Regions from separate parts of the Terrisporobacter glycolicus ATCC 14880 genome, predicted to be linked through region 4. Evidence: riboswitches for the same ligand, from Rfam matches in the RefSeq annotation. Region 4 holds a riboswitch; each other region holds the start of a gene.
What was found. A riboswitch is a leader RNA that binds a small molecule or an ion and turns the genes downstream of it on or off. The one in region 4 is predicted to bind lysine.
Positions count from the first base shown of each region.

Region 1: another riboswitch for lysine. It lies ahead of TEGL_RS07265 (amino acid permease); the one in region 4 lies ahead of TEGL_RS09580 (aspartate kinase).
Region 2: another riboswitch for lysine. It lies ahead of TEGL_RS12985 (Na+/H+ antiporter NhaC family protein); the one in region 4 lies ahead of TEGL_RS09580 (aspartate kinase).
Region 3: another riboswitch for lysine. It lies ahead of TEGL_RS13000 (Na+/H+ antiporter NhaC family protein); the one in region 4 lies ahead of TEGL_RS09580 (aspartate kinase).

Region 1 is NZ_CP117523.1:1,481,347-1,487,461, forward strand. Features, by position in the region: gene brnQ (branched-chain amino acid transport system II carrier protein) at 1-1,048, shown strand, start outside; gene TEGL_RS07260 (lysozyme inhibitor LprI family protein) at 1,243-2,067, shown strand; lysine riboswitch at 2,200-2,376, shown strand; gene TEGL_RS07265 (amino acid permease) at 2,627-4,078, shown strand; gene TEGL_RS07270 (LytR/AlgR family response regulator transcription factor) at 4,882-5,610, shown strand; gene TEGL_RS07275 (GHKL domain-containing protein) at 5,637-6,115, shown strand, end outside.
Region 2 is NZ_CP117523.1:2,608,429-2,614,543, reverse strand. Features, by position in the region: gene TEGL_RS19835 (Na+/H+ antiporter NhaC family protein) at 109-1,422, opposite strand; lysine riboswitch at 1,627-1,802, shown strand; gene TEGL_RS12985 (Na+/H+ antiporter NhaC family protein) at 1,911-3,659, shown strand; gene TEGL_RS12980 (pentapeptide repeat-containing protein) at 3,747-4,937, shown strand; gene TEGL_RS12975 (KamA family radical SAM protein) at 5,108-6,115, shown strand, end outside.
Region 3 is NZ_CP117523.1:2,615,311-2,621,425, forward strand. Features, by position in the region: gene TEGL_RS13000 (Na+/H+ antiporter NhaC family protein) at 1-1,721, opposite strand, end outside; lysine riboswitch at 1,946-2,117, opposite strand; gene TEGL_RS13005 (DUF4362 domain-containing protein) at 2,210-2,806, opposite strand; gene TEGL_RS13010 (lipoate--protein ligase) at 2,996-3,982, shown strand; gene TEGL_RS13015 (TVP38/TMEM64 family protein) at 4,015-4,605, opposite strand; gene TEGL_RS13020 (mechanosensitive ion channel family protein) at 4,805-5,662, opposite strand; gene TEGL_RS13025 (diaminopimelate decarboxylase family protein) at 5,777-6,115, opposite strand, start outside.
Region 4 is NZ_CP117523.1:1,920,430-1,926,544, forward strand. Features, by position in the region: gene TEGL_RS09560 (glutamine--tRNA ligase/YqeY domain fusion protein) at 1-619, opposite strand, end outside; gene TEGL_RS09565 (hypothetical protein) at 950-1,513, shown strand; gene TEGL_RS09570 (hypothetical protein) at 1,631-3,313, shown strand; gene TEGL_RS09575 (hypothetical protein) at 3,444-4,049, shown strand; lysine riboswitch at 4,132-4,334, shown strand; gene TEGL_RS09580 (aspartate kinase) at 4,456-5,652, shown strand; gene lysA (diaminopimelate decarboxylase) at 5,667-6,115, shown strand, end outside.

The DNA of each region.
Region 1 (6,115 bases), 440 kb from region 4:
CCTAGGACCACTTTTAGCAATACCTAGAACAGGTGCAACAACATTTGAAATGGGAATACAACCAATTTTTGGTGGATTCAGCCCAATTTTATTCTCAGTTTTATTCTTTGGTTTAACACTTGTTCTTACAATAAAACCATCTAAAGTAGTAGACATTATAGGACAATACTTAACGCCAGCTTTGTTAATAGCATTAATATTTTTAATAATAATGGGTGTAGTATCACCACTTGGTGATTTAAATGAAGCACCAGTAATAAGCAATATATTCTCTGAAGGTATATCTCAAGGATACCAAACAATGGACCCATTAGGAGCAATAGCACTATCTGCAGTTGTAATTATTTCTCTTACTCAAAAGGGATATACAGAAGAATCACAAAAGATAAAATTAACTTTACAAGCTGGACTTGTAGCTGCAGTAGCCTTAGTTATAGTATATGGAGGTTTAACATATTTAGGTTCAACTGTGGCTCATCAATTTGCTGGAGTTAGCCCAAAAGATATAAACCAAACTTCACTAATAGTTGGCATAACAGAGCAATTATTAGGAAAACCAGGAAAAGTAGTCTTAGCAATAATAGTTGGACTAGCATGTTTGACGACAGCTATAGGACTTGTATCAGCAACAGCACAATACTTTACTAAAATAACTAAAGGTGCTTTAAAATATGAAACTATAGTTATTGTTGTATGTATATTTAGCGCAGTAGTATCTAACTTTGGTGTAAGTACTATAATACAATTTTCTGCACCAATATTATCAGTTATTTACCCTGCAACAATAGTTTTAGTAATAATGACTTTATTTGGTCACAAAATTAAAAATGACAATGCATTTAAAGGAGCAACATATGTGGCACTACTTGTAAGTATTCTTACAGTTGCAAATAACATGGGCTTCGAAATTGCATTTATAAATAAATTACCACTTAGTACTTTAGGATTTAACTGGATTATTCCAGCAATCATTGGAGGTATTATAGGAAGCATTATACCAAACCATAAGGATGATAAGGGATATGACAGAATTGATGACGCCTTATAAACATTTAAATACTATACAATAATAAAAAAGTCTGAGGGATTTAATTTTCTCTTAGGCTTTTTTATTTGCACTTAAAGATTTTATTATGACTAACTATATATTAATTCTATAAAATATATAGATATTCAACAAAATATTTAATATAATTAATATATAAAATAGAAATATTTGTAAAGCAAGAAGGGATTGAGTAAATGAAAAAAGTAATAATGCTATTAACTATATTATGTTTATTTGTTGTAGGATGTAGCAAAAAAGAGGATACATCATCTTATGATAAATATTTAGAAGATGGGAAAAGAGCAGCCACAAATGAAGAATACGATAAAGCAAAGAACTTATTTGGTTTAGCAAAAGAGGAAAATAATAATGAAGAAGAAGCAAATGCACTTTATAAGCAAACAAATAATTTAATAGAAGCAATTGATTCTAAGGAAAAGAAACACTACGATGTGGCAATACAGCTTTGTGCATCAATAGAAACAATAAATAGTGAAAGTGACATAATAAAAAAGGCTGCAACGGATTTAAAGAAAAAGTGTGTAAACTTAAAGAATAATCCTGACCAAGAAGAAAAAGAAGAAAAAGAAGCAAAAAAAGAAAAGAAAAAGACAGTAAAAGATAAGGCTAAAGAGGAAAGCAAAACAGCTAAAAATATTAAAAATGATTATAAAAATAAAGCTAAAGAAGCTAAAGATTTAGCAGTTAAAAGAGATGGTATATTTAGATATCAAGCAGCATTAATAAAGACTCTAAGATCTTATGATATGAAGGACGTTGAAAGTGCAAAAGCAGTTTATGAGTTAAGTGATGAAATGTTAAATAATTTATATAAAGATTTAAAAACAAATTTGGATAAAAGTTTATTTAATAAGTTGAAAAAAGAGCAAGTTCAATGGGTTGAGGAAAAAATGGCAAAAGAAAAGGGGCTTAGAAAGGATAAACTTTTTATGTACCAAAGTCTTGCCACAATTACCATTGATAGATGTGAGAAGTTCAATGAAAGGTATTATAGATAATAACAAATATTGGTACTTTAGTTTTCATGGTTAATTTAAAAAATTGCTTTGAAATTTAATTAAATTTAGTGAAAAACATTTACAAAATTCATTAAATGGCGTATAATTAATACATAAATTTAAACTAAGTATAAAAAAGATAGAGGAGCGGTAATTAATAGTACTAGTAATTAGTAAAAGCATAAAAATTTACTAGGAAAGGAAGTATCGCCGAAGTTGTATAATTGAAGCTAAAAAGTTGTACAGCTGGGGATGCAGAGAATATCTGTATCACTGTCACAAATTATTTTGTGGTGAGCTATCATTTAAGGGATAATATATACTTAAATATACTGTATCCATTTTAGTGTATTTTTGTATTTACGTAGCCTTGAGTGTTAAGCTCAAGGCTTTTTTTATTGTAAGTTATGTTTTTCTGATTTATAGATAAATTACAATAACCAACTTATTGACGCGAGTAAGGTTGTTGACAAAGTGGTAGCAACATAATTCACTAACACGTCATTCGAGCCAAGCAAATTTTTTATATGGGAAATATCTATTGTAGAGGAGAGACATCATGGGAGAAAATAAAAAAATAAAATTATGGGCATTAGTAATGCTTATATTTGTTCCTACTTTTAATTTTACTAACATCGCAAGTAACGCAGTATATTTAGGGGCAACTGCTATACCTTCATGGGTGATAGTATCAGTACTATACTTTTTACCACTGTGTGGAGTTATAGCTGAAATGGCATCTTTTAACAAAGACAAAGACGGTGGAATTTATACTTGGGTAGAACAAGCAATAGGTGAAAAATGGGCATTCATAAGTACATGGTCTTATTTTATAGGTATACTTTTCTATCTACAAATGGTCTTTTCCAGAATACCTGTAGCAGCATCATGGGCTTTACTTGGAAGAAACGTATTTACTGATTCCAATGCTTATTTGTTGCCAATACTATCAATATTTATATGTATAGCTATGACATATATAGCAACAATAGGTGTAAGTAAATTCTCTAAGCTGGCTGATTTTGGAGGGAAATTTACTCTAGCAGCAACAATAATATTTATAGTAATGACTGTAGTTGGATATTTTAACGGAACACCTTCTGCAACTGAGTTTAGTGTGGAAACAGTTGTTCCAAAATTTAATGTAAGTTATTTCTCAACTTTTTCTTGGTTGCTATTTGCAGTATCAGGTTCAGAAGTTGCAGGGACATATATAAAACAAACAGAAAATCCTAAAAAGACATTTCCAAAAGCAATGGTTATAGCAACTATACTTATAGCATTATCATATATACTTGGTTCTGTGGCTGTACAATTAATAGCATCACCAGAAGTTTTGGAAAGTGCTGGTATAAAAGATGCAGGGTATGTGGTTTATAGTATAGTAGCAAACAACTTTGGAATAAATGGAAAAATAGTAGTTCAAATATATGCGGCGATATTCTTAGTAACATCAATAGCAGCTTATATAATATGGATGGAGTCTCCAATAAGAGCTATGTTTGGAGAAGTTCCAAAGGGAACATTCCCAGAATTCTTAGTTAAGAAAAGAGAAGATGGAACATTAGTAAACGCACTATGGACCCAATGTGCAATATTAATAGTATTAATAGCCATACCACTATTTGGACTAAAGTCTATAGATGCATTCTTTAAATTGTTAACAGACTTATCAGCTTTAACAGTTGTTATACCATATATAATCCTTATGTGTGCATATATGTCATTTAGAAAAAATAATAAAAACATTGATTTTAAATTCTTTAAATCAGATGTACTTGCCTACACTATGTCAGGAATAGCTTTAGTACTATCTTGTACAGGGTTCTTGGGAGCAGGTCTTGACTATGTCGTTGGATCTAGTGGAACAGAAGCTATTTTACTAATAGTAAAAACCTATGGTGGACCAGTAATTCTTATAAGTATGGGACTTGCCATAAGATTTATATCGCAAAAGTCTTATAATAAATCCAATGAAGGTAGATTGGAAGATAAGAAAAAGGCTATGTAAGATGTTTGATGAAAAGTAAGCAGATATAATTGAAAGCGTGTATTTTCTTATTGGAAAGTACATGCTTTCTTTTGCTTTACTTTAAAGATAGAAGAGAAAGTTAAAAATATGCTTATAAAATTAAAAATAAGAAATTTTATTATGTGAATTATTGTTGATTTATACTTTAAGAAGTATATAATTAACAATAGAGTGATTTTTAAAAAAGAAATTAGTATTTAAGTTTTGTTATTATAAAATTATTATAAAAAGTCATATTGCAAGACTTGGATAATTGAAAGCTAGTTATTTCAATTACTTGAGGTCGTACTACTATAAGAATGAATTCCATTAAAACAAGGATTGAAACTTGGAGTAATTGCAGCGGCTCAGCAAGAAAAAATAAGTGTTTTTTTATACTTATTTTTTCTTCCAAAACACAACTAAAAATTCTACCACCAAGGATGAATAATTTTCTACATAGTATAATTTACAATTTACAATTAATTAATAAAATAAAACTTTTATTTATATAAAAAAAATCATAGTATTGATATATTTGTTGGAAAAGAATAATATACCTAATACATACAATAGTGAATGATAAAATCCAATTAAAAATTGAAAAAGTGATAATATGGATCAGTAATTACTACTTTTCCTTACTTTAAAGGCTGTATATATACAGCCTTTTTCCATGTCAAATATTGAAATAATAAAAAAATTCATGTACTAATTAAATAAATTTGATATTATAAATAAGAAATTCAATATTTATTTTGGATTGCTAAATTATAATAAATTTACATTTAGGAGTGTTGCAAATGTTAAATATTTGTTTATGTGATGATGAAATAGATGTTTTAGATTGTTATTCACATAAGATAAATGAAATTTCATATAAGCATAATTATGCATTTAAGATTGAAACCTTTAGGAATGGTGAAAGTTTAATTTTTGATATAGAAGAAGACCCAAATAGATTCAATATAATAATTATAGATATAATAATGAAAAGTATTAATGGAATTGATACAGCAAAGATTTTAAGAAATCGTGGATATAGTGGAATAATAATATTTTTAACTTCAAGTAAAGAGTTTGCACTAGATTCATTTGAAGTAGAACCATTAAACTATATTCTAAAAGATGATAGTAATAACAGGTTTGAAGATATATTTTTAAAGGCTGCTGCTCAAGTTGATAAAAATTGCAATAAGAATATAATTATTTCTAGTAAAAATCAAAATAAGGTTGTTAATTTAGATAGGATTCTTTATATGGAAAGTTTAAATAAAAAAGCTATATTACATAATATTTATGGAGAAAGGGAAGAAGTAAATATTGTTTTTAAGAATATATATGAAAAGATTAAAGAACATGGATTTATTCGTTGTCATAAGTCATACATAATTAATATTGAGTATGTAAAATCATTTAATAATTTGGAATGTAGGTTACAAGGAGGGGTTACTGTGCCAATAGGTAGAAAATATTTAAAAGATTTTAAAAATATGATTGTGGAAAAAGAGTTTGGAAATATATTATTGTAACTTATTTAAAAGAATGAGGTAAGCATATGAGATTAAATCTTGTAGAAGGAATAACTTTTTCATTAATTTATTTTTTTAATAAGTTTTTCATGAATTATGTTAAGGAATTATTGCAACTAAGAAACAAAAGTTTATCAAAAGCATTTCCAATGATTATGTCTATTGTATCAATGGGATTAATTTGTAAAAAAATTTATATTCCAATTGTATATATTTTGATATTTTTAACATATATGGTCTTATTTAAAATAATTTTCTTCGACTCAATAGGAGTCATATATTGCGTAATTATAAATCAAATGTTTCATTTAATGTTATTTAGAGATATTGTTGTAGGAATTTTAAGTGTAATATCAAACAAAAGTATGTACCAAACTGTTCAATGTTATGAAACTTATATATTATCCTTTGGTATATCTAGATTATTAATGTTACTTCTGATGATTAATTTTAAAAGAAGAAGTACATTAGATATGGCAAAAAAACTATTAATTAATAGAAGAAA
Region 2 (6,115 bases), 690 kb from region 4:
TAGTAATAATTTTAATAATAACCGATTAAAACTATTACTATTTTTATTAGAAGGTATAAAAAATTATCTTAATAACATTCCTATAAATATATAATAATAAATTTATTTCTAAAAAGTTTTTGTTTTAGAAAAATTTTTTTGTGATTTATCTTTATAAAAATCCAAGTAGATACAATAACATAAATGACAAAATGGGACTATATATAGAAAAATAGCATATGGGATAAATTTGTAATTACTTATGCCTAAGACTGAAGTAGGAACGAGTGCAGCTATGCACCATGGGATTAAGGCAGATGTAACGATTGCGGAATTGGAAAATTCCATAGCCATATCTTCATTATTATAATTCTCGTAGCTATTTTTAAGTGTTTCTATAGTTAGAATAAAAGCTATAGTTTGGCTACATCCAATAGATGCAATTATTAAGCCAAGAAATAAGGTTACTAAAAATAACTTACTCTTATTTAGTTTTATTTTTTTCAAATACGTCTCTAAACCATTAAAAATATTTAATCCACTAAAAAATCCTGTTAAACAGCATGAAATAATAATTATATAACAAGTTTTAAGCATGGAAATAATGCCACCGCCCTTAATAATATTTGATAAGGATGAAGAGGCTTTATATCCAAATATAATATAATTACACAAATCTATCATAGTTATTTTTTGAATAATAAAGCAAATTATTATTGAAGCTATTATACTTATAGTTATTGATTTTGAAATTGAAACTTTTTTTAACGATAAAATAATAATTATAATAGCTGGTATTAATAAAATAAAACTAATATGAAAATCATTGTATAAAGTTAAACTTAGTGAATTGTCAATAAAAGTTAAAGGATTTTTAAAGGAGAATAATAAATAAAAAATAATACTAACCATAGTTGGAATAATACCAAAAATGAAAATTTTTCTAATATATTTAAATAAATCAACGTTAGTTAAATTGCATAGAAGAAGTAAACTAGAAGATAAAGGTGAACATCTATCACCTAAATATGCCCCAGACATAATTGCTCCTCCTACTAAATTTAAGTTAAGATTAGATGCCTGTGCAATAATAATAAGAGGTATGCCTATAGAACTTATAGTACCAAAGGAAGTTCCAATCAAAAAGGATGTTAAAGCTGGGATTAAAAAACAAAATAAAATAAATAGATTAGGGTTAATATATTTTAGTGAATAATAAACTATTGCAGGAATTGTTCCACAACTTAACCAAACACTTATTAAAATTGAAATTAATAATAAAATTTTTATAATTGGAAAGCTTCTTTTAGATTCAAAGGTATATAATTCAAGAAGCTCCTTTATGCTTTTATTTCTTTTTAGGCCGACTAAAGAAAATAAAATTAAAGAAATAGTTAAACCGTATCCTAAAAAAATATTATTAAAAACGCTAAATATTAGCATTATTATTGTAATAATAATTATTAAAAAAATTCTCATATAAATAATTCCTCCCATAACTTATCATCATAATAAAATTATAGAGAAATAATATCAAAATATTAATTAAATATAAAAAAATATTTATAATATATATATGGTAAAAAAGACAGAATTAAATGTTGCTAAATATAGGAAGGTGATATATACTCATATTAATAAGTGAATATTTAAGGTAGAGGTGCGATTTTTATCAGTAACAATAATGAGTTAAGCAACGTGGATTTATTGTGAAAGGAAACATCGCCGAAGCATATAACTGAAGCTTTAAGGTTATTTGGCTGGGGGTATATATAATATATATGCCACTGTCACTAAGAAATTAGTGTTGAGCTATCAAATGGATTTATAGTTTAGTATAATTATGACCTTGATGCTCTTACATCAAGGTTTTTTTAATGAAAAAAATAGCCCTTATAATGTTCACTACAAAAATATTAGGGGGAAATAAAATGAGAAGAAGAAATTTAAGATTATTTTTAATGACAACCATGCTATTCATAATGACAACAGTATTATCTTTTGCAGAAGAAGTTGATGTTGCTGCACAAAATGCAGATAAATTTGGTTTATGGACTTTAATACCACCGCTAGTTGCCATTTCACTTGCTTTTATAACTAAAAATGTTATAGTATCTTTGGTTATAGGGATTATGTCAGGGGGATTTATATTAAATATAACAGGAAATAATCCTTTTATGGCAATATTTTATTCATTTTTGGATTTAATTCAAAGGGCAGTGGGATCTTTAGCAGATCCATGGAATGCAGGTATAATTCTTCAAGTTTTAGCAATAGGAGGAGTTATAAATTTAGTTGGAAAAATGGGTGGAGCAAAAGCCATAGCTGAAGCCTTATCAAATAAAGCAAAAACAGCAAAAAGTGCTCAAATAATGACTTGGTTTGCAGGATTATTTGTATTCTTTGATGACTATGCAAACTCTTTAATAATAGGACCTATGATGAGACCTGTTACAGACAAAATGAAAGTATCAAGAGAAAGATTAGCGTTTATAATAGATGCCACTGCAGCACCAGTTGCAGGTTTAGCAATTATTTCTACATGGATAGGTTTAGAAGTTGGGCTTATAGGTACGGCATTTGAAAGTATAGGAGTTGAAACAAATGCATTTGGAGTATTTTTAAATACAATTCCATTTAGATTCTATAATCTATTAATATTAGGATTTATAGTAATGACAGCTTTACTTTTAAAGGATTTTGGACCTATGAGAAAAGCTGAGTTAGAATGTAGAAGAGGGAGTCAAAATCTTACTTCAAACGAAGAAGTGAATAAAAATTTAAGTAAACATGATGATATGGAACCATTAGAGGGTGTTAAATTAAGTGTCTGGAATGCAATAATACCAATAGGAGCGTTGATAGTTGGAGCGTTATTTGCTTTTTATTACAGTGGATATACTGCAATAATGGGTGGAGAGGACACTACAGTAATTCAGCTTATGCAAAATTCACCAGCATCATTTAATGCAATAAAAGAAGCTTTTTCAAATGCAGATGCATCTGTTGCTCTTTTCCAATCAGCTTTATTTGCAGGAATAGTTGCAATGGTTATGGGTGTATGTAAAAAAATGTTTACTGTATCAGAAGCTCTAGATATTTGGGTGGATGGAATGAAAACATTAGTAATAACAGGTGTAATATTAATATGTGCATGGTCACTTTCGTCTGTAATAAAAGAATTAGGAACCGCAAAATATTTGATTACATTATTATCAGGTTCACTGCCTCCATTTATAGTACCAAGCTTAATATTTGTGCTTGGGGCAATAATATCATTTGCAACAGGGACTTCTTATGGAACAATGGGAATACTTATGCCTCTGGCTATACCACTTGCATACTCAATAAATCCAGATATGTCTTATGTAATAGTTGCAACATCAGCAGTATTAACTGGAGCTATATTTGGAGACCATTGCTCACCAATATCAGATACAACAATACTTTCATCTATGGGAGCTGGATGTAATCATATAGACCATGTTAGAACACAGATGCCTTATTCAATATTTGTGGGAGTTATTACTATAGTGTTTGGATATATACCAGCGGGATTTGGATTACCTGTCTATTTAGTTTTACCATTGGCATTTGTGGCTATGTTTATAGGAATACAAGTACTTGGTAAGAGTGTAGAAGTTGAAGATATACAAGGAAATGAATTACTAGAAAATTAATATTTATAAAAGACTTAAATGATAATGCATTTAAGTCTTTTTTTATGCAAATAATAAGTTATAGAGTTTATAAAAGGAGAAATTACTATGGCTTATGTAAATTTTAAAGAAGAAAATTATAAATTAAAGATCCAATTGGATAAAAGGAAAAAAAATAATGAAAAAAATTATAGTTATATTATAAAGCATAAAAAGAATATGACTGACTATAATCCAGACAATCGATATAGTTATGAAATTACAGAAAATGAATTCATTGGCAAAAAGGGATTGTTAGATGAAAAAGATTATTATAATATTTCAAACAAAGATATAATATGTGCAAGTTTTAAAGATTGTACTTTTGCAAATACAAAATTTATCAATTGTAGAATAATAGGCTGTAAATTTTATGATTGTAAATTTATATTAGGTGGTGTTATTTTTGAAAATTGTATATTTATTATGGAAGATAATATAAAGTCACCGTCATTGAATAATACAATAAATTACTCTTGTGAATTCTATAATTGTGAGTTTTATAGTAAATTCAAAAATTGTGATTTATCATATTCAATATTTGAAAATTGTTTAATAAAAAATACTTCATTTGAAATATGCATGATGAAAAGTATGATAGCAAATAAATGTGAATTGAATGAAATAAAAATTTCGGATAGTGACTTAAGTGGATTTAAAACACACAAATGTTATATTTTAGATTTTGAATTTGATGATAAGTATAAAACTAAATTAGATGAAAAAACATTTTTTGATAAATTAGTAGAAATTAAAAAAACTAGAGAAGAATATGAAGGGCTATATTTAACTTATCAGGCTATTGCAAATAAATTTAAAGAAAATACTTTAGATAATAACTTTGGCGAATATTATTATTTATGTAAGAAAATTCAAAGTAAAACCCTGGACCCTATTCCAAAAATAGGATCATTTTTGTATAGAATATCTTGTGGTTATGGTGAGAGACCTTTTAATGCACTATTTATGGGAATATTTCTAATAGTAGTATTTGCGTTGATATATTTAATTGTTGGTTTGGATATTGATAATAATTACGTTATTTATAATTTAGAAACATTAAAGCATTTTAATTTTATCGGATTCATTGAAGATTTTAACGAATCATTAGCATTAAGCTCAGGTATATTTTTAGGTGTAGGTGGGTATAGCTGTGAACCAGTCCAAATATCATTGATGCTATCTAATATTGAAATGATTTTAGGGACAGTAACTGTGGGGGTTGGTATAGGTGCAATAGTAAGAAAAATTATAAGATAATATCTATGAAAAAAAGGAAATTTACCGTATAATCTAGTATTTAGTAATATACATGTTGATATTTTGTAATATTCTTACTATTAAATAAACTATTTCATATATATTGATTATATGAATGATATATGTTAAAGTGATTTTAAAATTCTATATACTTATTAAGGGGTGGTATCTTGAATAATACAGAGTCATTGAAAAAAAATATAACTAAAGCAGAAGATTTAAATTTATACATGAACCTAACAAAAGATGAAGAAATAAAAATGAATGAAATACTTGAAAAATATCCTATGTCTATTACACCTTATTATCTATCTTTAATTGATTTTAACGACCCAAATGATCCTATAAAAAAAATGTGTATACCTTCGATAGAAGAAATTGATTTAAGTGGAAGTTTTGATACGAGTGGAGAAGCAGATAATACTGTTATTACAGGAATGCAACATAAATATGAACAAACAGTCATAGTACTGTCTACAAGTCATTGTGCAATGTACTGTAGACATTGCTTTAGAAAACGTTTAGTAGGTTTATCAGATGAAGAAATAGCTACACATTTTGAAGAAATGTTAGAATATGTTAAAAATCATGAAAAAATAAGCAATGTACTTATTTCTGGAGGAGATTCATTTTTAAATAGTAATAGTAAAATTGAAAAATTTTTAGCAGCCTTATGTGATATTCCTCATATTGATTTGATTAGATTTGGAACAAGAATACCTGTAGTTTATCCTGAGAGAATAACAAGAGATAATGAACTTAAAGAGATACTTAGCAAATATGGTCAAAAAAAACAAATTTATGTAGTAACTCAATTTAATCATCCTAGAGAGGTGACTAAGGAAGCTATTGATGCAATAAGATATTTAAGAGATGCTGGCGTTATAGTAAAAAATCAAACAGTTTTGTTAAGGGGAGTAAATGATAGTATTGAAATTCTTGGAGAGTTGCTAAAAAATATTACTTCTATTGGAATAGTACCATATTATGTATTTCAGTGTAGACCAGTTACAGGTGTAAAAAATCAATTTCAAGTTCCGCTTAAAGAAGGTATTGATATAGTAGAAGGAGCTAAAAGTTTGCAAAATGGCCAAGGTAAATGTTTTAAATATTGTTTGTCTACAACAAAGGGGAAAATTGAAATAATAGGAAAAATAGAAGAAAATGATATAGTATTT
Region 3 (6,115 bases), 690 kb from region 4:
TCATCTATATCTACACTTTTTCCAAGTATTTGTATTCCTATAAACATTGCTATAAATGCTAAAGGGATTATTAAATAAATTGGAAGTCCCATTCCTGCTGGTATATACCCAAATAATATGGCTATGCTTCCAACGAATAAAGCATATGGCATTTGTGTTCTAACATGGTCTATATGATTACATCCAGCTCCCATTGATGAAAGTATAGTTGTATCTGATATTGGGGAGCAGTGGTCTCCGAATATAGAACCTGTAAGCACTGCACTTATACAAACTATTATATAAGACATATCTGGACTTATAGAATGAGCTAGCGGAATAGTCAGTGGCATAAGTATACCCATAGTTCCATAAGATGTTCCTGTCGCAAATGAAATTATTCCACCTAGTACAAATATTATACTTGGTAATAAAAAAGCTGGTACAGAACCTGATAATAATTGTATTAAGTATCTAGCTGTTCCAAGTTCTTTTATTACTGACGAAAGTGACCATGCACATATTAGTATTACACAAGTTATAACTAAAGTTTTCATTCCATCTACCCATATATCTAATCCTTGTGATACAGTAAATATTTTCTTACATACACCCATTGCTATAGCAACTACACCTGCAAATGAAGCAGATTGGAATAGCGCTACAGATGCATCAGCATTAGAAAATGCTTCTCTTATTGCTACAAATGATAGTGGTGAGTTATTAAATATTTGGATTAAACTTACATCATTTCCACTCATTATTGTTGTATAACCACTGTAGTAAAATGCAAATAATGATCCAACTATTAGTATACCTATTGGTACTATAGCATTCCATATATTTAATTTAACTCCTTGAAGTGGTTCTAAATCACTATGTTCATTACTTATTTTTTCATCTATATCTTTATTAGAAACTAAATTTGTATTTCCTCTTCTAGCTCTTAACTCTGCTTCTCTCATTGGTCCAAACTCTTTTAATAGCACTGCCGTTATAACTATAAATCCAAGTATTAATATATTGTAAAATCTATATGGTAATGTACTTAAAAATACACTAAATGCATTTGTATTTACTCCTATAGCATTAAATCCATCGCCAATTAGTCCAACTTCTAAACCTATCCAAGTTGAAATTATTGCTATTCCTGCAACTGGCGCTGCTGTAGCATCTATTACAAAGGCAAGTCTTTCTCTTGAAATATTCATTTTATCTGTAACTGGTCTCATCATCGGACCTATTATTAATGAATTTGCATAGTCGTCAAAGAATACTAAAAGTCCTGCTACCCATGTTATAAGCTGAGCACTTCTTGCGCTTTTTGCTTTTTTAGCTAGTGATTCAGCTATTGCTTTTGCTCCGCCCATTTTAGCAACTAAGTTGATTACTCCACCTATTGCTAGAACTTGAAGTATAATTCCTGCGTTCCATGGATCGGCTAATGCTCCAACAGCTCTATCTACTAAATCTAAAAATGCATTAAATAGCGCAGAGAAAATATTTATACTATTTAAGTTTAATAAAAATCCACCTGACATAACTCCAATAACCAAAGATACTATAACATTCTTAGTTATAAAAGCCAAAATAATAGCTACAAGTGGTGGTAATAGTGTTAATAGTCCATACTTTTGTGCATTTATTACAGCCATATCTTGTTCAGCTGCAAAACTCGTTACGCTTGATATTAAAATCAGTATAGTTGTCATTAATAATAATCTTACATTTCTTTTTTTCATTTTATTTCCCCCTATGTGATAGTTGTGAATATTTCAGGGTTTTGTCATTTTTAATAAAATTTGCTTTGCTCATGTTAATAATGGTTTATAACATAAATCCATTATTCCATTAAGTAGTTGAAAATTAATATTTTTTAATAAAAAATATTAATTTCTTTGTAATAAAAAAACCTTGATGGCTTCATCAAGGTTAAAATTACATACTAAAAATATTCTTAGTTCTTCTCAATGATAGCTCAACACTAAAATTAGTGACAGTTGTATACATATTTTATATACACCCAGCTATATAACCTTAAAGCCTCAGTTATACGCTTCGGCAATATTTCCTTTTTTAATAAATCATCGTGCTACCTCATTATTAATACTTATAAATATTGCACCTCTACCTATATATTCACTTGTTTTTTACAGTATATAATATATGCTTTACAAATACAATACATTTTGTTCAAATTGTCAAAATTATATTTTTTTACTGTAATCATCTATGAATTCATATAATAAAATACAAAGCCATAAGGTATCCAATCTGATATATTTGAACTTAGTAAAGAGTAATTAAGCTCATCTAAAGTTATTTTATTATCATCTAATAAGTATACATAAGTTTTCTTATTTTCTTGAAATAATTTTAAATATTTAAAACTGTATTCAAAATAATCTTCCTCTTTATCATCTCTATACTGATCTCTAGAGTCATCTTCAATCATAAAGAATTTATTGTCTTTGCAGGATAAGTAAGTCAGTATTGGGTCCTCTTGTTCAGTATATTGAACTATTAACACACTATCTTCTTTTTTCTTTTTACTATTATTATAAAAATTATTCCATATTTTCTTATTTGCTACTATTTGTTCATCTTCTATAACTACAATATTATTTTTTTTTGCTTTTTCAGCTGTTAAATTCTTGGATTCTCCATAAGATTTTAATATTTCTTTTACTTTTTGTGAATCTTTTGCTGAATATATTTTAAGTTTTTCCTCACTAAAAGTATCTATAGCCTTTTTAGTATCAGCATTTTCACATCCTAATAAACTACAAAAAGTTATAAAAATAATAATATAAATTATCTTTTTCATCTTATTCCCCCCTATATACTGATTATTACTATCTTCTTTTTTTTTTTAACAATTCCTTCAATTTTCATTCTCTATGATTATGAAAATTGCGACAAATTCTTTAATTATTAATATTTATTAAAGGAAATTCTCATATTTTGTTGAATATTAGTAAAATATCTGATTACAAAATTTATGGAGGAATAGACTATGCTGTTAATCAATAATACTAGTACAAATGCTTACTTTAACTTGGCTATGGAAGAATATTTTTTAAAAAATACTACTGAAGATATATTTATGCTCTGGAGAAATGAAAGCGCTATAATTGTAGGCAAAAATCAGAATACATTATCTGAAATTAATTATGAGTATGTAAAAGAAAATAAAATAAAAATCGTAAGACGACAATCTGGTGGTGGTGCTGTTTTTCATGATTTAGGTAATATAAACTTTACATTTATTTCATGTAATGATAATACCTTTAGTGATTTTAAGCGATTTACTATGCCAATAATAGATGCTTTAGAAACTTTAAATATACATGCTGAATTTTCAGGAAGAAATGATTTACTCATTGATAATCAAAAGTTTTCAGGCAATGCCCAGTATAATTATAAAAATAAGGTAATGCATCATGGTACACTATTATTCTCATCTGAAATAAATGATTTATCTAGTGCGTTAAAAGTAAAACCATCTAAGTTTAAAGGAAAGAGTGTAAAATCTGTTAAATCCCGTGTTACAAATATTAGTAATCATTTAGACAAAAATATGACTGTTTTAGAGTTTAAAAATTACTTAATGAACTTTATAAATAGCCAGGATGAAAATAATCGTCTCTACGAATTAAGTGCACAAGATATAAATGAAATTAACAAATTAGCAGAAGAAAAATATAATACTTGGAAATGGAATTTTGGTCATTCACCTAAGTATGCTCTTAATAATGAAATTAAGTACCCTGGTGGTAATATAGAATTTAGTTTAAATGTTAAAAAAGGACTAATTAATGAGATAAAATTCTTCGGAGATTTCTTTGGTAAAAAGGATGTTTCTTATATAGAAGATATATTAAAAAATATAAATCATAATGAAAATAGTATTAAAGCTATCTTAAATAATATTGATATAAATGATTATTTTTTAAATTGCAATATAGATATATTAGTTGATGGAATAATGGGTGCAAAGTAAATTTAAAATTAAAATGAAGAATAGACCTTTGCCTATTCTTCATGCATTCTTTTCTTTTCAAAATTATCTAAATCCTTATTTAGTTTATTTCCTATTTTCCAAGCAAAAAATGTTATTAAAATTAAAGTTAATACTTTCAAAGGATTTGTTATAAAACCAATTATGTCTTTTCCTATATAACTAACTATAAAAAACATAACTAATTTTCCTGCTACTACTGCAGATACAAAGTCTGTAGTGTGTCTTTTGGCTAATCCTTGAGATATTGTAACCACACAAGCTGGTAAAAATGGACAAGCATAAGCAAAAAATAATAGCATAAACCCTTTTTCTTCTACCCAATCAATTGCTTTTTCTACTTTTTCATTTTTTAATAATTTAACAAATTTTTTATTGCTAATTTTCTTAACTATTAAAAATAGACATATAGTTCCAGCTGTAGAACCTATCCACGATATTATTAACCCTTGATACATACCAAATAAGGCCGCGTTAGCAGTAACAATTGCAACTAGCGGCAGTATAGGCAGAAAACTTTCTATAAATACACTTGTTAATCCAACAACAATAGACAATAACCAATAATCATTTACTATATTATATATGTTTTGAATATATTCCATAAATATCTCCTTTTTATCATTTTAAAATCATTATAAATAATTATACCATAATAAATTTTTTTAAATCTATTGTGAATAAATTTTCATTTTTTCTTAACAATTTGCACCTTTATACACTATTTTCTTAATTTTTTCTTACTATTTTGTTATTTATTCTTTTTAAATTCATACAAAAAAGATTGCTAAAAAGCAATCTTTTTTATTTTAATATTTGTTTTACATGTAAATCCATTTGAGGATATGGTATTGAAATCTTTTCCTCATCAAATCTAATTTTAACTTGTTCTAATAAATCATAGTATACAGTCCAGTAATCAGGTGTTTTTACCCAAACTCTTACAGCAAATTTTAAAGAACTAGGTCCTTGTTCAAATAATCCAACAAATGGCTCTGGATAATCAAGAATTAGTTTATTTTTAGCTACTATTTCTTTTAAAACACTTCTAACTTTTAAAATATCACATTCATATCCTGCTGAAAATGTTAAATCAACTCTTCTAGTTTCTTTTGTAGAATAATTTATTAAACTTCCATTTGATAAAGTTCCATTTGGTATTAATACAACTTTATTATCTACTGTAGTTAAAGTAGTATAAAATACGCCAATTTGTTCAACTGCTCCTTCAAATTGAGCCGCTTGAATATAATCTCCAACTTTAAATGGTCTAAGAAGTAAAATTATAAATCCTCCAGCAAAGTTTGATAAACTACCTTGAAGTGCAAGACCTATAGCAACCCCAGCCGAAGCAACTATAGCTGCTAGTCCTGATAACTTTAGTTCCCAGTATGCACCTGCAATTACAAGCACTAATAAGCCTTTTAAAGATATACTTATAAATGATCTTGTAAACTTTACTAATGTCATATCTACATTTCTTTTTTCTGCAAAAGTTACAAATCTTTTTGATAATCTATTTATTATTTTAAATCCTATTATTATTAAAATTGTACCTATTATTAACTTTATTCCACTACTTAGTGCCCAATCTAATATTTTTGTAGCCATAGTTTCCATGGTCATATTTTTAAAATTCATATTTTGTATTTCTTCAATCATCAATTTACCTCCAAGTCTATTACATATATAAATAAAATAATACACTTTTTCGAGAAAATTGTCTAGAATAGTTGCAAATAATTATAATAAATCATATCATGTAAATTTATGTAATTAATCTATTACATAATCATCCTTACTACTATAATAGATTTCTACAGGCTTTTCTTGACTACTAAATAAGAATGGTGTAAGAGAATACGCATAGCTTCCAGCATTATTTATTAAAATCAAATCATTAATTTCAGCCTTAGTAATAAGTATATCTTTTGCTAAAATATCAATAGCCGTACATAAATTTCCTCCTATAGTAACTATTTCTTTATTATTTTCTTCTTTATCTTTCCTCTTTATTAAACTTATTGTATAAGAATCATAAGAAGTAAAAAGTGGTTCCATCATTTTTAGGTTATCTTTTTTATTAGTATAAGACACAATAAGTTCGCTAATTGT
Region 4 (6,115 bases):
ATATGCACCATTTATCTCCAGTGTTGTGATGAGATGCATGAGAAATTCTGTATATAACAGGATCTCTAAAGTTTATATTAGGAGAAGACATATCTATCTTAGCTCTTAAAACTTTTTTACCATTTTCAAATTCACCATTTTTCATTCTTTCAAATAAATCTAAGTTTTCTTCTATAGATCTATTCCTATATGGACTATCAAAACCTGGCTCAGTTAAAGTCCCACGAGTCTCTCTTATTTCATCAGCAGATAAATCGTCCACGTATGCTTTACCTTTTTTTATTAAGATAATAGCTCTTTTATACATTTCATCAAAATAATCAGATGCAAAGTATAAGTTATTCCAATTAAATCCTAACCACATTACGTCTTCTTTTATTGAATTAACATATTCATCATCTTCTTTTAGTGGATTTGTATCATCAAATCTCATATTAACTGTTCCCTTTAATTCATTAGCTAATCCAAAGTTTAAGCAAATACTTTTAGCATGTCCAATATGTAAATATCCATTTGGCTCTGGCGGGAAACGAGTTATTATATGATCGTGTTTTCCTGATTCTAAATCGTCAACTATTATGTTTTTTATAAAATTATTTGAAATTGTTTCGTTTGACATATTTTTACCTCTCTATTCATTTTATTAATTTTAATATGTAATAAGTTCTATCATAATCATATTATTAATTTTAATTCAATATGGAAAAAAAATAAAGTATATTTATATATTTTGGTAGCTAATAACTATTATATTTAACATTATTAAACAAAATCAATATTTTTATTAAGATTATATAAAAAAAATTATATAATATTTCCAATTTTTTTAAAAGTATGTATAAAAGTACATATATTTTGTCCATTATTAATAATAATAAAGCTAAATATGAATTGAATGAATTTGAATATTATGATAAAATCAGAAGGTAAGAAAATTGGGGGTGCAGAAATGAGAAAAATTTATATAGTAACAACTTATACGGGAACTCTCTTATCTTATTTAATAAGAAAAGTTAGTAAAAGTCCCTATGCTCATATTTCTTTATCTTTAAATGAAGATTTATCACCCATGTATTCATTTGGGAGATTAAATCCTAAAACACCTATATTTGCAGGTTTTGTAGAAGAAAATATAAATGAAGGCTTATATGAAATAAAGCAAAATGCGCTATGCCGAGTATATTCATTAAATGTTGATTATTATAGTTATGAAAAATTAGTAAAAAATATAATGAAAGTAAACAGCAATAGAAATAGATATAATTATGATGTTAAAGCTTTAGTATATTTATCATTTAATAAATCAAGAGAAAAAGAATATAGATATGTATGTTCACACTTTGTGGCAGATATGCTTTATAAAAGTGGTATTAATATATTTGATAAGTCGCCATCACTAGTGAAGCCGGAGGACTTTTATAATAACCAAAATCTTAATTTAGAATACGAAGGATTATTATGTAATTATAATATTAAAAATGAAAGAAATATGCTAAGTCATATGACTTGTTAAAAATTACCATATATTACTATGGTAATTTTTTATTTTCTATTATATATTATTTATTAATCTAAACATGTAAAAAAAAGGTTATAATAGTAATAAGAGGTATAATGGAAAGGAGAAAAAATGAAAAAAATATTTAAAACTTATGGGATAGCTTTATTAATAGTAGCTATTTATGCATTTGTAAAACTACCAGTACTGAGGTTTGATTTCACATCAGGATTTACAATGCTAATTTTATTCTTTGTTTTAGCTGGTGTTCTTGACATGATGCTTGATAGAGGAGAAAGAACATCTAAAAGTGCAAAAAATAACTTTTTAATAGCAGGTGTTTTGTTAGTTGTAATTATTATTATTCCATTCTTTGTAACATCTCCTATATTTAGAGCTAGTTCTTATAAAGACTTACTTGGAAAAGTAGAGGAAAGTGTTTTTACAGAAGATGTGAGTCCAGTAAGTGTGGATAAAATTAGAATTGTAGACAAAGATATGGCAATAAAATTAGGAGAAAAAAAACTTGGGGAAATACCAGCAATAGGAAGTATATCTAAAGTTGGTGACTACTCAATACAAAGTGTTAAAGGGGAATTATATTGGATTGCACCTCTCGTGCATAGAGATATTATAAAATGGATAACTAATTTAGAGGGTACTAATGGTTATATTATGGTATCAGCAAGTGATCCGCAAGACGTGAGATTAGTTCAAAACCTTGATGGGAAACAACTTAAAATAGTATATCAAGAAGAAGCATATTTCTTACAAGATTTACATAGACATGTTTATCTAAATGGTGGTATGAAATATGGTATGACTGATTTTAATTTTGAAATTGATGACAATGGAAAGCCTTATTGGGTTGTAACTTTATATGAACATGCTGTTGGATATGGAGGATCAAATGCAGTAGGAACAGCTATTGTGGATGCTCAAAGTGGAGATGTTAAAATATACTCAATTAAAGATACACCGAAGTGGGTAGATAGAATACAACCAGAAAGCTTTATAGTGGACCAAATAAATAATTGGGGACTATATGTAAACGGATTTTTAAATTCAGTAATATCTGAAGAAGGTGTATTACTACCATCAGAGGGAACTTCCTTAGTATATGGAAAAGATGGAAAATCATATTGGTATACAGGAATTACTTCGGCAGGAGCAGATGAATCAACAGTAGGATTTATGTTAGTTGATTCTAGAACAAAGGAATCAAAATTGTATATGCAAACTGGAGCAACAGAAACTGCAGCTATGACAACTGCAGAAGGAAAAGTACAAGAAAAAAATTATAAAGCAACTTTCCCAGTTATGTATAATATTCTTGGAAAGCCAACATATGTGCTAGGCTTAAAAGATAAGGCTGATCTTGTAAAAATGGTAGCATTTGTATCTGTTGAAGATTATAGCATAATAGGAATGGGAGATACAAAAGAAGATGCCTATAAAAATTATAAAGAAGCATTAGAATCTAAAGGGAACGATATTGATTTTAACACAAGTGAAAACTTACAAAAAGTAGAAGGAACTGTATCTAGAATAAACCAAGATGTAAAAAGTGGAAACACAACATATTATATTACATTAAAAAATAATAAAGAATTAATATTTACAGGGACATCAAAAATATCTTCAGAGCTACCTTTAACAATGGTAGGAGATAAGGTAAGTATATCTTATGATAAAACAGATTCAAATATAATAAGCATTGCAGAGTTTGATAATATTAATATTGGAAAAACAGAAAAAACTGCAAATAAAGAAGAAAATAGTGAAAAAATTGATAATAAAGAAAAAACTGAGTAATATAAAATAGAATATATTAACAAAAAAAGGAAGAAAATTTTAATCTTCCTTTTTTTATTTGTAAATTTTATTAAGTGATTTTAATATAATATAGTACAACTTGGTAAAAACAGCTTCAAGGAGATTGACTATGGTGGGATTAGAAAAAGATATTTTGTATTTAGTAAGTAGAGTAAGATGCGTCACAGAAAATCAAGTGGGAAAAGTATTTAATAGTAAAAAAAGAAATGGCAAAAAACCCCTAAAGAGGACATTGAGAAAAATGTGTAATGATTATACTTTGAGAAAGTTTCCATGTAATGTTAACTATACAAATTTTAAAGATAATTCAGGAGTTTATTATCTAAATGGAAGTAATATTGAAAAGGGAAAGAGTTTAACAAAAATGTTACTAGGTTCTGAAATTGCAATTAGATTAAATAGTGCAGGATATGAAACTGTTAGATTTTATAGAAATGCAAAAGTAGGAGATGAAACTTATGATATATTTATAGAATATATAAATCCCTATGGAGAAAGACTACAAGTATTAATAGACATTGAACTGGATGAAAGCTTTAGATGTTCAAAGTATAGCAATATTTCTAATGATATTGATAACTCGACCATACCATTTTTTATGGTACCAAAGGTTATTGTTATATCTTCTAGAGAACAAAAGCATAATAAGTGTAATATTAATGAACATATATATTTCTTAGATACATCTTTGAATAGATTATTTAATTATTTGTAAAATAAATAAATAGTTTTATGATTTTTATTGCATCTTAAAGTATGTTATGCTATTAATATATTATTAATAAAAAAAGATAAGAACCTAAGGTAGAGGCGCTGTACTTAATAGTACTAACATATAGCTGGCAAGCAATTATATGTTAGGAAAGGAATTACAGCCGAAGGTAGCTTATAGGCATATAAGCTATCTGGACTTATGCAAAACATGTATAAGGCTGTCACTTTTATTCGTAAGAGCAATGTAGCAACAGATCTGTTTTTAAGGTCGTTGGCGACATGAGCGAAGCGAATTTTTTCTAAGTGTTGAGCTACAAGGTTTACTATGGCTAATTTTAACGTCCAAAGTATACCTTTGGGCGTTTTATTTTTTTTTATGCAATTTCATAATTTAAGGGGTGGTAATAGTGAGCAAAGTAGTTGTTCAAAAGTATGGTGGAAGTTCTGTATCTAGTACTGAAAAAATTAAGCTTATTGCAAGTAAATTAATAGAAAGAAAAAAGAAAAATGCTAAGATTGTTGTTGTAGTTTCAGCTATGGGAGATACAACTGACGATTTTATAAGTTTAGCAAAAGACATAACTAAATCTCCAGACAAAAGGGAACTGGATGTGTTAATGTCTACTGGTGAAATGATATCTGCATCTTTATTATCAATGAGTTTAAACTCTTTAGGATGTGAAGCAGTGAGTTATAATGCTTATCAATTAAATATTAAAACTAGTGGACTTCATGGAAAATCATTAATAGATGATATCGATGTTAGTAAAATAAATGAAAGTTTAGATGGTGGGAAGATTGTAATAGTAACAGGATTTCAAGGTTTAAATGATGAAGGAGATATAACTACTTTAGGAAGGGGAGGCTCAGATACTTCAGCTGTGGCTTTGGCTGTAAAATTAGAAGGAATTTGTGAAATATATACTGATGTTGATGGTATCTATTTTACAGATCCAAGAAAATTTAGTGAAGCTAAAAAAATAAAAGAAATCGAATATGAAGAAATGTTGGAATTGGCAAGTTTAGGGGCCCAAGTAATGCATTCGAGAAGTGTGGAGTTGGCACAAAAATATAATGTGGAGTTATATGTAGGATTATCTTGTAGTGATATTAAAGGAACATACATAAGGGGGAATAAAGAAATGAAATTAGAGGATAAAGTTATTACAGGTCTTGCAACTTGTGATGAAGATGCAGCCATAACAATAGTAGATATAAATATGGAAGATGTATCTAAATTATTTGAAAAAATAGCTGTAGATGGAGTTAGTATTGATATGATAAGTCAGACAGCGCCATTTAATGGGAAAGTAAATGTGTCATTCACTATACCAAAGGATGATTTAATGGAATGTGAACAAATAGTTGGTTGCTTTGTACCAAGGGATAGTATTGTTATAGATGAACAAATAACAAAGTTTTCTTTAGTAGGTCTTGGCATGAAAAATACTAGTGGTGTTGCTTCGAAGGTGTTTAAAATATTTAGTGATAATAACATAGCTGTAAAATTAATTACGACATCTGAAATAAGAATTACATGTGCAATAAACTCTTCTTCGAAAGAAGTGGCAATAAGAGAAATAGCAAAAGAATTTAATTTATAAAATAGGAGGATAATATGAAACTTCATGGCACAATGGAAATAAAAGATAGTAATTTATACATAGGTGGGGTAAGTGCACTAGATTTAGCAAAAAAATACGAGACACCTCTTTATGTATTTGATGAGGAATTAATTAGAAATAATTGCAAAGAATATAATAAATATTTTAAGGTTAAAGAAAATAATAATAAAATTGCATATGCAGGGAAAGCTTTTTTACCTAAATATATGTGCAATCTAATAGATGAAGAAGGATTATATTTAGATGTTGTTTCTGGCGGAGAATTATTTACAGCTTATAAATCTAATTTTCCTATGGAGAAAATATTATTTCATGGAAATAACAAAACAATAGATGAGATTAGAATGGGTGTTGAGTTAGGTGTAGGAGTGTTTGTAGTAGATAATTTCTATGAATTAGATATATTAGAAAAGCTTTGTAAAGAAAAAAATATGATACAAGA